Regions from separate parts of the Bacillus paramobilis genome, predicted to be linked through region 1. Evidence: riboswitches for the same ligand, from Rfam matches in the RefSeq annotation. Region 1 holds a riboswitch; the other holds the start of a gene.
The links. Region 1 has a riboswitch for lysine ahead of AABL52_RS12125 (amino acid permease). Riboswitches for the same ligand answer to the same signal wherever they lie in the genome.
Positions count from the first base shown of each region.

Region 2: it holds a riboswitch for lysine, as region 1 does, so the genes downstream of both, AABL52_RS18105 (aspartate kinase) here and AABL52_RS12125 (amino acid permease) in region 1, are expected to answer to the same signal.

Region 1 is NZ_CP151108.1:2,352,402-2,357,609, reverse strand. Features, by position in the region: gene AABL52_RS12145 (aminoglycoside phosphotransferase family protein) at 1-853, opposite strand, end outside; gene AABL52_RS12140 (VOC family protein) at 868-1,665, opposite strand; gene AABL52_RS12135 (sulfite exporter TauE/SafE family protein) at 1,763-2,773, shown strand; gene AABL52_RS12130 (GNAT family N-acetyltransferase) at 2,813-3,262, opposite strand; lysine riboswitch at 3,649-3,841, shown strand; gene AABL52_RS12125 (amino acid permease) at 3,954-5,208, shown strand, end outside.
Region 2 is NZ_CP151108.1:3,554,187-3,559,394, forward strand. Features, by position in the region: gene AABL52_RS18090 (YndJ family protein) at 1-1,003, opposite strand, end outside; gene AABL52_RS18095 (DUF4166 domain-containing protein) at 1,009-1,620, opposite strand; gene AABL52_RS18100 (DoxX-like family protein) at 1,624-2,532, opposite strand; lysine riboswitch at 2,724-2,910, shown strand; gene AABL52_RS18105 (aspartate kinase) at 3,109-4,338, shown strand; gene AABL52_RS18110 (VOC family protein) at 4,685-5,140, shown strand.

The DNA of each region.
Region 1 (5,208 bases):
CGTTCAATCTTTCCTTCATATCATCTACTAAATGTGGCGTACTTCGGTTTGTCCATACGATATCAGCTGGGAATGTCATTGCTGCATATAATGAGTACAGTTGCCAAAAATGAAGCGATGGTTCGCCTCCGCAATATCCGTGAACTTGTCCAACCGCAAATGGTTTACTTATTCTTGTAGTAAAAATCGCTACGTTATAAAAATCGTGTATTGGGTCGCCAAAATCATATCCTCCAAAATCGATAACGATAAATTCCTTATTAAGAATCATACTATTTGCTGGATGGAAGTCATCGTGTAAAAATGTGATTGGACGATTCTTCATTAATTGTTTATGCTCCCCTACAAATCTTAATACTGGTTTCAAATCAAGGAAATCTATTTCATAGTTTGCTAACGCTTCTACGTATCTTTCGTATTTATTCCATCGAACCGTTTCCCATTTATTACTTGCACTTTCTCTTTCAATTGAGTGAATCTTCTTTAATACTTCCCCTGCTTTTCTTCCCGCATGATACTGTTCTTCCACCGTTAACTTCCCTAAACCTTCTTCACCATTTACACCTTGGATCCATTCAAATACTTGAATACATTTATTTAATTCCTCAAGCTTTATGAAATGAATTAACTTAGGCGTTGGAATATGTAATAACTCTAATTGTTTCATATACGTATATTCTTCTTGTTTGCGTTCAAAATGAACAGCATCACATACTTTCACAAAATATGTTACTCTGTTTTCTAATTCTATTTTATATTTCTCTTCATGTGAAAAACCTTTTGAAATAGCTGTACACTTTGCAATACGAGGCCATTCTAGTTTTCCCTCTATCTCTCTAAGCATTTCTTGCACAACGTTCACCTCTATCAATATATGTACAAACTACCTAGCACTTCATGCTCTCGTTTATTTTCACCTTTAAACTCCACTGCAAAAGGATATTCGCCATGATGCTTCAAACGTTCTAGTACTAATCCTTCTCCAATTGGTTCACAAAACTGTACATGAACATCACCAAACGATACACTTTGACACTCCGCATTCCACTCTTCATTTTTCACGGCCTGGCTTGCAGTTAGTCCCATTACTTCTTTCCACTTCCGGACTGTTTTTCGAACATCTTTCACTGCGTAATGAATCGTTTCAAGTTGTTGTACGTTGTTTTTATGTGCAGTGATTGTTCCTATGTTACGTAAATCGTTTCTTCTTTCTTCATCCGTTTCATTCCACTGTATAAAGAAAGGCAATTTCGGCCCGTTCTCTTCTTGCTTTACAAATAACATTTTCCACTCTAATAGTCGGCCATCTTTTCTCATTCGTTTCCCTTCAAATGGTCCTATCGTATGTAATCCATGTTTATTAAATTTAACTACTAGTTCTTCAATTGCATCTGTTCGAATGGCGATTTGTAACATTCCTTCTCCATCTTGTAATTTCACTACTGTTTCTTGTACTAATGGATTGTCTGCTTTCTTCGCTTTTTCTTCATGCTGAACTGCTAAAAATTCTATATAGGATAAATCAAAATAACACAAACTATTCCAAGTACCCCAAGTAGTATGCTCTCCGCCTACTACAGTATGAAATCCATGCTCCTGCATTTGGTTTGCCGCTTCCTCCGGTGTACCATGTACTGCGTGTACGAGATGATCAAATCGTAACATGTCTTTCTCCCCCTTCTCTCCATCCTTTTATTGTATATTTTATTTTTCTTTCATTCAATTCAAAAACTTTAAAACCTAGTTGATTTATACGATTAATATGTATTATAATAAAACAAATTTAATTATTGCTGATTGGAAAAACCAAAGGCACTTTTCTCATACGGGAAAAGTGTCTTTTTCATTTATTATTACAGGGGGATTATTTATGCAGAAATTAATTGTCTTTGCTATTATCGGATTTTTCGCTCAATTAATCGATGGAGCGCTTGGAATGGCGTACGGGGTAACATCTACCTCACTTTTATTAATGTTTGGTATTGCTCCGGCCGTTGCATCTGCATCAGTTCATTTAGCTGAAGTTGTTACAACTGCTGCTTCTGGTGCATCACACATCAAATTTGGAAACGTGGATAAATATACCGTTTCCAGGCTTACATTACCAGGAGCAATTGGCGCATTTATTGGGGCATGTTTTTTAAGCAATTTACCTGGTGATGTAATTAAACCGTACATTTCCATATTTTTATTTACTTTAGGGGTTTATATTTTATTACGATTCATCATTCAAAAACAAATTGTCACTTCAAATAAACGTATGTCAGCTAAACAGCTTGTTCCGCTTGGCTTATTCGCAGGATTCGTTGATTCAACAGGTGGAGGTGGCTGGGGCCCAATTACAACACCTGTGCTTTTGGCAAGGGGAAATGAAGCTAGAAAAGTTATCGGATCTGTAGATACGAGTGAGTTTCCTGTTTCACTCGCAGCAACAATCGGCTTTTTCATTTCACTTGGCTGGGAACAAGTAAGTTGGGTTTGGGTATTTTCTCTCATGCTTGGTGGCATCGTTGCAGCACCAATCGCTGCATGGTTAGTACGCATCGTTCCTTCTCATTTACTTGGCGTATTAGTTGGGGGCCTTATAATCTTTACAAACATTCGTACACTGCTTACTACATTTAAAGTGGATCCAACTATTATTTCACTTTCTTACGTAGCAGTTGGTCTTGTCGTTATTATTTCTATTTTCATTGCTGTTCGTAATCATTCCAAGCGTTCTAACGCACCGACAGCCGGATATCCGAATGATCAAAAACAAATGCTACCATAACGATAAAAATACCGCCTGATATACTTCGGGCGGTATTTTTTATTTTTCTATTTTCCAATTAATCATCGTTTCTGTATTGCTAATTCTCTTCATATGTAATTTCTCTAATACACGAATCGAGCTTTCATTTTCAAGAAGTGTCTCCGCGATAATCATTTCTACCTCTCCTGTTTGAAAAGCCCAATTTATTAGTTCACTTACAGCTTCTGTCGCATATCCTTTATTCCAATATTTCTCAATAAATCCGTAACCAATTTCTACTGTATGTTCCTCATTTGGTTTCCCTTTAAACCCTATATCACCTAGAACGATGTCATCTTCTTTTCGAATGACATACCACGCGCCCCAAGGTAATAAAGCCGCATCTTGTTTTACATTTTCTACATGTCCTACAATATGTGGACCACTATTATATCCTTGCTCGTTAGCAACGTGAATACGCTCTTCTGTACACGGCACTATATAGAGCCTTTCTGTTTCTAATTTCATATTGATTTCCCCTTTTCAATTAAACAATACCTCAATTTTACCAGAAATAAAGAGAATATTCATTCTATTCATCAGATTTATACTTATTCTTTGAAACGAATTTAAGGAATAATCCTCTTTTGTTAGTTATGTCGAATTATATTTTCTGAATTTTCTTTTAATTTTAAAGGGTTTTTCAATATTTTTTGCGAAACATTTGTATAACAATTTGTTTCTTTATTTTTTGTTACATAACAGTAGGTTCGGGTGGAGTTTTGCAAGCGTTTCCTATACAATAACCGATATTTTTTGACTTTTCCTAACAAAATATCTTGCAATATATTCAGAAAGTCATTACAATTGCCATATATTAAAAATCTTAGCAATATATCAAATCCTCATCAATCCGATGAGGTAGAGGTTGCGACTTTTATGAGTAAAACGGACGAGACACAGAGAATGTCACCGACTCCGTTTGAAAGGAAAAGTTGCCGAAGTTTATATTTCTTCTCTGGAAATATGAGCTGGGGCTGTCTCCGAAAGGAACAGAACTGTCACGTTTACAAAATTACCGTGTAAACGTGGGGTGCTATCTTAACGGAAGGGTATGATGGGGTGGTTATTTGTGAAACGTTCCGCCAAATTCCTTTGGCGGTTTTTTGTATTTTTCTCCCCCGTTCCTTCCTATCTTACAAGAAAAGGAGTGTTGAACATGAATAGCGCAACAAATCAAACTACCTCTGAAACACAAACTACAAATGGAAAAGGTGAATTAAAACGTAGTTTAAAATCAAGGCACCTTACAATGATTTCTCTCGGTGGTACAATTGGTACCGGACTATTTCTTGCCAGCGGTGGTGTCATCCATTCAGCTGGTCCTGGCGGTGCACTAGTCGCATACGCTGCAATTGGAATTATGGTTTATTTCTTAATGACAAGCTTAGCTGAACTCGCAGCTTACATGCCTGTTACCGGATCTTTTAGCACATATGCAACAAAATTTGTTGATCCGTCCCTTGGCTTTGCACTTGGATGGAACTATTGGTATAACTGGGCCATTACAATTGCTGCTGAACTCGCTGCTGTAACATTAATTATGAAATTTTGGTTCCCAGATACCCCTTCCCTCATTTGGAGCGGATTATGTTTAGCTATTATTTTCCTTTTAAACTATTTATCTGTTAAAGGGTTTGGTGAATCTGAATATTGGTTTGCACTTATTAAAGTAGTTACTATTATTATCTTTTTAATTGTCGGCTTCATGATGATTTTTGGAATTATGGGTGGCGAAACTGTTGGCTTCAAAAACTTCACTGTTGCAGATGCACCATTTAATGGCGGTATCATGGCAATTATCGGTGTATTTATGGCAGCTGGTTTCTCATTCCAAGGTACTGAATTATTAGGAGTTGCTGCTGGTGAAACATCTGATCCAGAGCGTAATATTCCGAAAGCGATTCGTTCTATCTTTTGGCGTATTCTTTTATTCTATATTCTTGCGATTCTCGTTATCGGTTTATTAATTCCTTATACAACAGAAAGCCTTGCTGCAAGTGATGTAACAGTAAGTCCATTTACACTTATTTTTGAAAAAGCTGGCGTTGCTTTTGCTGCTTCTGTTATGAACGCTGTTATTTTAACGGCAGTACTATCTGCTGGTAACTCTGGAATGTATGCATCAACTCGTATGCTTTGGGACTTAGCTCGCCAAGGAAAAGCACCAAAATTCTTAGGCAAATTAGACAGCCGCGGTGTACCTGTTAACGCATTAATCGTAACGTCAATTGTTGGTAGTATCGCTTTCATTGCTTCTTTATTCGGTGACGGCGTTGTATACATTTGGTTATTAAATGCATCTGGAATGTCTGGCTTTATCGCATGGGTCGGAATTGCAATTAGTCATTACCGTTTCCGTAAAGCATATATCGCACAAGGAAAAGATTTAAAAGACTTACCATATAGAGCAA
Region 2 (5,208 bases), 1.2 Mb from region 1:
TATTATCAACTAAACCTTTGTATTCCTTGCTATCTATTAAATGTCTGTTATGTAAAAATGCTTCCCCAACTGTCGTATTTCCTCTTAACCTGCTCATTGGTTTCCCGTAATATTTATAATTCGAAGCACTCTTTTCAATCATCCAGCCGACAAATGCTGGTAACGCTACTCCAATTCCATTGACAACACCGTGAATCCAAACCATTTGAGCAATTGTAATCGTCAGTACATGTTTCAAATTCCCATATGAATATATAAGTGAAAACATAATTGTTACCATGAGTGTGCTAGACGATATGATCAGAAGAACCTTTGCACTGATAGCATTAAATTTCGTGCGCCAAACATAAATCCCATAACCATAAATCGCACATAAATATAGGAATACTGCAAAAAATTCAAATACTCTTGAGTACGTAATTCCTATTGCAACTGTCATAGGTGAAATGACGATGATAAACATAATAGCATCATATACTTTACTTCTCTTTTCTCTTTTTCTCCCAATTAAACCGACTGATAATGGCAATAGAAATGCTGAATAATGAAAGTGTGCAGCTGTGAGTAACACAATGTCAGAACTAAAATGCATAATGGAAAGTTTTGCTACTGAAGCAAAAAACCAGAAACCACCTAAAAACAAATACATAAACGCACTATCGATAGCCGTCTCTTCTAACGGTTTCCATCCTCTTTCTAGTAATCTACTTACACCAAATAACGCAACAATTCCTGTATATACAAACCAAAGTAAAGCAAAGAAATAGTGATTTGTTACGAAAGCTAGCGTTGCACTAATTGCTGCGATTGGATATAACAGCGATACCAGTTTATAAAAGAATACATATGATCCATTTCTTGTTTTCTTATCAATGATGCAAAATGACATCGGTATAAATAACAAAATAGATAATAATATAATTGCTTCAACTGGGTTTACATTTGTCCACTCACATATTAGAAAAACAATATAACAAGCAAGCCCAACTATTATATTTTTCATATCATTTATTTCCTCTCCACAAATGTTCCCTTATATGAAAATAATGAACCGATTAACGGATTGCGTACTTGTACATGAATTCGAAAGCATTGTTGCGTTTCATCATAACTTTCTACAATTTTTGCTTCGCCATACAAAAACTTTGGTAACGGAATTTTTCTTCCAAACATATAAAACCATTGTTTCTTTGAAGAAATATGCATTGCCCCCATCTCATCAATATGAAAATTCAATGTAGAAACAAGTAAGTGCGGTTCACCAAAACAATCTACAATTTCATTATTCTCTCCATCCAACTGCATAACGGCATTAAAATATCTTTTCTTATTATGGAAATAAAAAGTACGATTCCACCTTACTAGTTCATTTCCATGTTCATCTCGCTCAGCGGTATTATGTATTGTAAATGGCACTTCCTTCCCCCGCTCAGAGAAAAACATTCTAAACTTCGATGCAATTTTTAATATTAATTTTACGAAAAAAGAACCACCGTAAATTTCATCCATTTCTCCTTCTCCAGTAAAGCTATTTTCTTCCGTGATCTCATAGCGTTTCTGTAATTTCGGATGAAGTTTTTTATAAGAACCCCCTAATAGTCTTTCATACATATTAGCCATACATTATTCCTTTCTCTTCCTCTTGCAATTTTTTGCACTCGGTAAATCAGAACTATTTATATAACCGACAATCGATAACCCCATAAGTAGAACGTTTAATGTAATTGGATTAAACGGCTCTGTAAAGCTTACGATATTCGTAAAACCCGCCGCTATCGTTAAGGCTATTAACATAAAAATATGTACGATAAATACTTTTCGTTTTGGAAATGGCAACAGCCATAGGACACCAAAAATAATTTCTAGCAATCCAATTATTTTAACTAGAAAAATACTATGTGCAGTTGAACCAATTGTCACAGACAACATTTTTACTTCTTCTGAATGAGTAAACACTAGTTTCGGCACTATCCCTTGATACATCCATACAAAGGCAATTAATAAACACACGAGCCAATATGTCATTGTTCTTCTAATTAGTAATCTAGGATGAAGTCCCTTTTCTAACCATAACTTTAAAGCATCAAAACTCCAAGCAGTCGCCCAACCTAATAACGGCCGAAACATATAGAAATCTATTACATTCCCTATACGACCAAACCTCGTATCATAATCATATTGTGTCTCAAAATGAATGTGTTCTTTACGGGGGGTATACTTCCAATAACCACGCCCTATTTGAATAAGTGATAATTGATTGTCTGTCCAAAATTTTAAAGAAGAAATACGTTCACCTATTTCTTTTCTTATTTCACCTATCGATTCCCCTTCACCAGCTATTTCAAGTCCAAATCCAATTTTTGTTTTATATAAAAACTTCTGTGGTTCTCCTTCTTTTTTCTCTAAATATGAAATTTCCGTAAAACGAGCATCCCATTCTGTATGTATATCTGGTTCTTGCGTATATTCCCATAATTTCTCCATTGTCGTTTTCATTTCTGCCGAAACATAAATAGGCTTTTTCCCCTTCATTCTTCCACCTCCAGTGCACTATAAATTTAATGTACATGCTATGAATTTATTTTGCTACACTTTTCACAAACTCCTTTAAGAAAAGAAAGAATTTTTAAAATTTATACAAAACACTTGATTCCCCGAAAAATTTAAATTATTATAAAACAAATGTTACCAACAACTTTATAAATCAAACACTCTCGCCTAAAACGTGAGATAGAGGTTGCGATACTTATGATTATTCTAATGGAGACACAGAGATGTCTATGAAATTAGATGAAAGGAAGTATTGCCGAAATCGATAATTTTCTCTGCATTTATCGATTGGGGCTGTTTTCGAATAGAAACAGAACTGTCATATGTACAGAAGTGTATGTATGAAGAGCTATCTACAAAAAAGAGATATCATTTTTATGATATTCCTTTTTTGGCGGTTTTTTTATTAGCTCCGTTTTCTGTTTCCCTTTTCCTGTAACAGCACCATCCTCACTTATTTGAGATGGTGTTTTTTGTTTTTTCTGGTAACTACAGGAATGTTGGGATTTATATATGTCCTAATCTATTCTTAAAAATGGATGAAAGAAGGAATTCGTAATGGAAACGATTGTACAAAAATTTGGTGGCACTTCTGTCGGAAGTGCTGAGCGTATTCAACATGTAGCAAATTTAATTATTGAAGAATATGAACGAGGACATGGTATCGTCTCTGTCGTTTCGGCAATGGGAAAAAGTACAGATGAACTTGTCGCACTTGCTAACGCTATTACAGAAAATCCAAGTAAACGTGAAATGGATATGCTTCTATCTACAGGAGAACAAGTAACTATTTCATTATTAACGATGGCACTACAAGCAAAAGGTTATAACGCAATTTCATTAACAGGATGGCAAGCTGGTATTACGACAGAATCTGTACATAGCAGTGCACGGATTACTGACATTCATACAGATCGAATTCAGTCTTATCTTACTGAAGGCACGATTGTTATTGTAGCTGGCTTCCAAGGAATCAGTGAAAACCATGAAATTACAACGCTTGGCCGCGGTGGTTCTGATACAACTGCTGTTGCATTAGCTGCTGCACTGAAAGCAAAAAAATGCGATATTTACACGGATGTGACCGGTGTTTATTCGACGGACCCACGAGTTGTAAAAGATGCTTATAAATTAGATGAAATTTCTTATGATGAAATGTTAGAACTAGCGAATCTCGGTGCTGGTGTATTACACCCTCGTGCTGTTGAATTTGCTAAAAATCATAATGTCATGTTAGAAGTTCGCTCAAGTATGGAACAAGAAAATGGAACAATTGTAAAAGGAGAATGTAACATGGAACAACAATCAATCGTTAAAGGTATTGCATTTGAAGATAATATTACACGCGTCACAATGAAAGGTTTGGAACAAGGTGCACTTTCAACAGTTTTCTCTACATTAGCAGCGGCACATATTAATGTAGATATCATCATTCAAAGTATTACAAATGAAGGAACTGTTCATCTCTCCTTCTCAATCCATTCTAATGATTTAAAAGAAACATTAGAGGTATTAGAACAACATCAAGAAACATTACAATATGAATCTGTAGAATATGAAAATCATTTAGCAAAAGTATCAATTGTAGGATCTGGTATGGTCTCTAATCCAGGTGTTGCTGCGAATATGTTCACTACTTTAAAAGAAGAAGATATTCATATTAAAATGGTAAGTACATCAGAAATTAAAGTATCAGTTGTTATTGACCGCCTTCATTTAGTAACAGGTGTCGAGGCACTGCATCAATCATTTATGGCGAAAATTGAGCCTTTAGTGCAGATGAGTTAATTTCCACCAGTAAAACTTAAAATAAATTATATAAATCTATTTCCTTCCTATATTAATAGAAATAGGATGGGAATATTTTGCGGGGAAGTCGAAGTTATATTATCGAATAGAAACTACATTACCAAATTCTTACAATAATAGCATTCACGAAATAAAGTTCATGCGTATATCAGTAGTAGAAGGTTTCCGAGGTTTTGTTTGTTAACAAAATGTTTATTCTATACCCGAAAACACCTTGTCATTTTTTCCTACACTGTGACAAGGTGTTTTTTGTTTATAGGAGATTTTAGTATAATTATGAGGATAGTTAGATAATAAATTTATACATATAAAGGAGATAAAGACTATGGCAAACAACAGATTACTAAGAATGGATAATGTCAGCATCGTTGTAGAATCTCTTGATAACGCAATCTCTTTCTTCGAAGAGATTGGATTAAAACTCGAAGGACGCGCTACTGTCGAAGGTGAATGGGCTGGTCGCGTAACTGGACTCGGTTCTCAGTCCGTAGAGATTGCTATGATGGTGACTCCAGATGGCCATAGCCGAATTGAACTTTCTCGATTTCTCACACCACCTACTATTGCAGATCACCGGACAGCTCCTGTAAATGCCCTCGGTTATTTACGCGTCATGTTCACCGTTGAAGACATTGACGAAATGGTATCCAGACTTACTAAGAAGCATGGTGCTCAGCTCGTTGGCGAAGTAGTTCAGTACGAGGACTCGTATCGACTCTGCTACATTCGTGGAACGGAAGGAATTTTAATCGGTTTAGCGGAAGAACTCGGTAATAAATAAGTAATGTTTTACTGAAGCAAAAATATTTGAAAGAACTTTACGCTTAATAAAGCTTAGATTTTCAACCC